DNA from 2 places in the Microbacterium sp. Leaf203 genome. Region 2 is predicted to be linked to the other one. Evidence: predicted binding sites of a transcription regulator. Region 2 holds the regulator's gene; the other holds the start of a gene.
What was found. Region 2 encodes HrcA, which represses chaperone genes, less so after heat shock. Its sites were predicted from a motif close to TTNGCACTCGNNNNNNNCGAGTGCNAA; they were not measured.

Region 1: a site for HrcA is predicted at 1,055-1,081, ahead of ASE56_RS11830 (Hsp20/alpha crystallin family protein). Genes of this name have one in related genera too.

The regions. Positions count from the first base shown of each region.
Region 1 is NZ_LMKF01000025.1:407,861-410,253, forward strand. Features, by position in the region: gene ASE56_RS11820 (DUF2231 domain-containing protein) at 1-43, opposite strand, end outside; gene ASE56_RS11825 (manganese catalase family protein) at 40-921, opposite strand; gene ASE56_RS11830 (Hsp20/alpha crystallin family protein) at 1,166-1,621, shown strand; gene ASE56_RS11835 (hypothetical protein) at 1,825-2,184, opposite strand; gene ASE56_RS11840 (helix-turn-helix transcriptional regulator) at 2,343-2,393, shown strand, end outside.
Region 2 is NZ_LMKF01000031.1:397,841-400,233, forward strand. Features, by position in the region: gene hemW (radical SAM family heme chaperone HemW) at 1-470, shown strand, start outside; gene hrcA (heat-inducible transcriptional repressor HrcA) at 651-1,691, shown strand; gene dnaJ (molecular chaperone DnaJ) at 1,754-2,393, shown strand, end outside.

The sequences.
Region 1 (2,393 bases), on a different contig from region 2:
AGACCGTCGAGGGCCCCGGCGTCGCGGCATCCGTCCCGCTCATTCCTTGTGCAGCGCGTCCTGCGCGCGCCCGGCGAGCTTCTCGACCGTGTTCGGCAGCTCGGTCGTCCCGTAGAACCGCACGTCGGGCTTGGTGGGCGGGGGCATGGGCACGCCAGCGGGGGGCTCGGGCAGGTAGGTGAACTCGCCCTTGCCGTCGGGGGTCGGGCCCGAGGCCCACGTGCCGTCGCCGGCCTGGGCACCGTCGCTGAAGTTGATGTACTGGTACGCCACGTCGCGGTCCTCCTTGTCGAGAGGGAAGTTGCTGGGCACGGGGAGCTTCTCGTAGCCCTCGGCCTGCAACTCGGCGGCGGCCGCTGCCCACTGGTTCTGGTGCATCGTGTCGCGCGCCAGCAGGAACGCGAGCAGATCCTTCACGCCGTGGTCGTCGGTCTGGTGATAGAGCCGCGCGACCTGCACACGGCCCTGCATCTCGGCGTTCGCGTTCGCGGTGAAGTCGGCGAGCAGATTGCCGCTCGCGGTGATGAAGCTCCCCTGCCACGGGTTGCCGTTGGAATCGACGGGGCGCGCGCCGGCGCCCGCGACGATCCCGTGCTGGATGTCGGTGCCGCCGATCACGGCCGCCACGGTCGGGTCGTCTTGCACGGCCTCCTCGGTGATGCCGAGCGGCGACTTCTCAAGCAGCTGGGCGATCATGATCGCGAGCATCTCGACGTGGCCCATCTCCTCCGCGCCGATGCCGAACACCAGGTCGCGGTACTTGCCGGGCATGTGCATGTTCCAGGCCTGGAACTGGTACTGCATCGCGACGGAGATCTCGCCGTACTGCCCGCCGAGCACCTCCTGGAGTTTGCGGGCGTAGACCGCGTCGGGCTTGTCGGGGGTGGCGGAGTGCTGCAGTTCTTGCCGGTGGAAGTACATGTCTCTCCTCACGGCGCCGGGGGGATGGCCGGGTGACCGGTGGCGCGTGAGGGCTACGAAACGTCTGTTTCCGCCCTTCACGCGCGGGGGTTGTGGGGCGCCGCGGCGTGGGCCACAATGGCGCGCCCGAGTCTTGGCACTCTCATGGGGTGAGTGCTAATCTGAATGCAGTTGAGCCGTATTGACTCAACTTCACAGAACATCCGGGATGCCGAGTCCCGACCGATCGAAAAGGAGAACGACCATGGCCACCTACGACCCCTTCCGCGACCTCGACCGCCTCGCGTCGACGCTCCTCGACGCCCGCCGCGGCGGTGGTCCGCGACGGATGCCGATGGATCTCTACCGCGACGGCGACCACTACGTGCTGGCCGCAGACCTGCCCGGTGTCGACCCCGGCTCGGTCGACATCGACGTCGACGGCCAGCTGCTCACCATTCGCGCCGAGCGCACCCTCGGCTCGGGTGAGGGCGTCAAGTGGATCACGCGTGAGCGCGAGACGGCGTCGTTCGTCCGCCAGCTCAACCTCGGCCAGGGCATCGACACCGACGGCATCAGCGCGTCGTACCGCAACGGCGTGCTGAGCGTGACGATCCCCGTCAGCGAGAAGGCGAAGCCCCGCCGCATCGCCGTCTCGACCGACGAGCGCGACGGCGTCATCGAGGCGCACGAGAGCACGCCTCAGCTGATCGAGCAGTAACGGCGCGACCTCGAGGGGCGGTCCTGCGGGGCCGCCCCTTTCGCGCGCCTGGGCGCGATGACGACGTCGCTTGTCAAGGGTCTGGCCTTTGCGCCCGCGCGATCGGAGAGTGCCGCAGTGCCCCGCCCGTCCGTCGCCGCGTGCGCGAGGGACACAGCGAAGCCCCGGGCGTCGCGAACGGGCCCGGGGCATTCGAAGGTGGGTCAGAGGTCTTCGGGAGCGAGATCGCCCTGGCCTTCTTCGCCGAGTTCGACCACGCCCGGGTCCATGCCCTGGGAGTCGGTGCCGGTGGACTCGGGGTGGATGTCCTCGAGCGGGATGTCGCTGTCATCGGCGGGGATCTCCGCCGGGTCGGCGCCCGTCGCGGTCGCCGGGTTGATGTCGTCGGGGTCGGCGCCCTCGTCGAGGGCCGTCGTGGCGTCCCACTCCGCCTGCGCGGGGTCGAGCGTCGGGTCGGGCTCGATGGAGGTGTCGCCGTCGCGCAGGGGCTGCACGCCCGCGATACCCACGTCGGCGGCCGGCGTCGTCGCGTCGGGGGTCGGGTCGATCGAAGCGTCGCTCATGGGGGGTCCTTTCGTGGGACGCACGTCACCGCCGGGATCAGCGGTCCCCTCATCAAACGGGGCGCACCGCCCGCGACCCCGCCCCTTGACACGCACGTCCCCGCCTTCGTACGGGGAAGAGACGGGATGCCGCCCCTCGCCGCGGCGGAAGGAACACCATGGCTGACAGGCTGACGGTCCGCTCGCACGGGATTGACGACGTGGAGCGC
Region 2 (2,393 bases):
ACATGTACGAGCTGGCCGACGACCTGCTCGCCGCCGCCGGATACGACTGGTACGAGGTGTCGAATTGGTCGCGCGACGTCGCGCACCGCTCGCGTCACAACCTCGCCTACTGGCGGGGGACCGACTGGTGGGGCTTCGGGCCGGGCGCGCACAGCCACGTCGCGGGGCTCCGCTGGTGGAACGTGAAGCACCCCGCCGCGTACGCCCAACGTCTGGCCGCGGTCGAATCGCCCGCGGCCGCGCGCGAGCGGCCCGACGAGACCGCGCGCCGGCTGGAGTCGGTGCTGCTGCGCAGCCGCATCCGCGAGGGTCTGGCCGTGTCCGAGATCCTCGGCGAAGGGCGGAAGGCCGTGGCATCCCTCATCGCCGACGGTCTGATCGAGGGCCGGGATGCCGTTCACGGGCGCATCGTGCTGACGCTCCGGGGACGACTCCTGGCGGATGCCGTGGTCCGGGCGCTCACGGTCTGACCGGCGACGCGGCCGGCGGACGAGTTCGTTCCGGTGCTCGCGTGCCGACCTCGATGAGGGGCTCTCGGGCGTTGAACGACGCGCCGCAGGGCGACTCCGCGAGCCGCCCGGCACCGTGCCGAGGCGATCCCGTAGAATTGGCACTCCGCAGATGCGAGTGCCAGACGGGAGGAGCAGCTCATGGTGTCGGAACGTGGCCTTCAGGTGCTCCGTGCGATCGTGCAGGACTACGTCGACACGCGCGAACCCGTCGGCAGCAAGGCGATCGTCGATCGACACGCCTTCGGGGTGTCGGCGGCGACCATCCGCAACGACATGGCCCTGCTCGAGGACGAAGAGCTCATCGTCGCCCCGCACACCTCGTCGGGGCGCGTCCCCACCGACAAGGGATACCGCGTCTTCGTCGATCACCTCGCCGAGCTCCGCCCGCTCTCGGGAGCACAGCGCAGCGCCATCACGTCGTTCCTCGACGAAGCGGGCGACCTCGACGACCTGCTCGCCCGCACCGTCCGCGCGCTCACGCAGCTGACCGGACAGGTCGCGATCGTGCAGTACCCGTCGTTCGCCCGCGCCAATGTCAGTCACGTCGAACTGGTCGCCCTCGGCGGCCCGCGTGTGCTGGTGATCCTGGTGACCGACACGGGCCGGGTCTCGCAGCGCATCGCCCTCGTGCCCGCAGAACCCGGCGAGACCGACATCGTGCAGCTGCGCGCTCGCGTCGGCGCGCTGCTCGTCGGGCGCAGCGTCGCCGACAGTTCGCAGCAGGTGCAAGCCGTGCTGACCGACGGGCCGCGCCCGGGTGTCACGCTGGACGTGCTCGCCGACGCGGTGCTGCGCATCGTGGGGGAGGAGCTCGAGGAGTTCCGTCAGGATCGCCTCGTCATGGCCGGCGCCGCGACCCTCGCCAAGCGCGAGTCCGACTTCCGCGGGAGCATCTACCCGCTGCTCGAGGCGATCGAAGAGCAGGTGACGCTCCTGCGTCTCATGAGCGAGATGGTGGCCGACGAGAAGGGGCTGTCAGCGAGCATCGGTCGTGAGAACGAGCCGTTCGGACTCATCGAGGCCTCGGTGCTCGCCAGCCGGTACGACGGATCCACCGGCGGGGCCCGCGTCGGGCTGCTCGGTCCCACCCGCATGGACTACTCCTCCAACCTCGCGGCGGTCCGTGCCGTCGCGCACTATCTGACCCGGATGCTCGAAGACGACGACGCGTCTCGCTGACGTCGAATCCCGCGAGCACCCCACCCGAGAACGACCCCGCGCAAGCGGACAGGAAGGCGATTGTGGCTGACCACTACGAGGTCCTGGGCGTCGAACGCGATGCCAGCCCCGAAGACATCAAGAAGGCGTACCGCCGACTGGCACGCCAGCTGCACCCCGACGTGAACCCCGGAGAAGACGCCTCCGAGCGCTTCAAGCTGGTCACCCACGCCTACGACGTGCTGAGCGACCCCGAGCAGCGCCGCCGGTACGACATGGGCGGCGACCAGAACCCCTTCGGCGGCGGGGGAGCGGCCGGCTTCGGCGGGTTCAGCGACATCTTCGAGACGTTCTTCGGTGGGGGCGGCCAGGGCGGCGGCGGACGGGGTCCGCGTCCGCGGTCGCGCCGGGAGCGGGGCCAAGACGCCCTGGTCCGTGTGACCCTCGACCTCGGCGACGTCGTGTTCGGCACCCACCGCGACCTCGAGGTCGACACCGCCGTGCTGTGCGAGACGTGCCAGGGCGCGTGCACGCAGCCCGGGACCAGCGAGGTCACGTGCGACATCTGCCACGGCTCCGGCCACGTGCAGCGCACGGTCCGCAGCCTGCTCGGGAACGTCGTCACCAGTGCCCCCTGCAGCGTCTGCCAGGGTCACGGGACCACCATCCCCTACCCGTGCGGGACGTGCCAGGGTCAGGGCCGCGTTCGTGCGCGCCGCACGG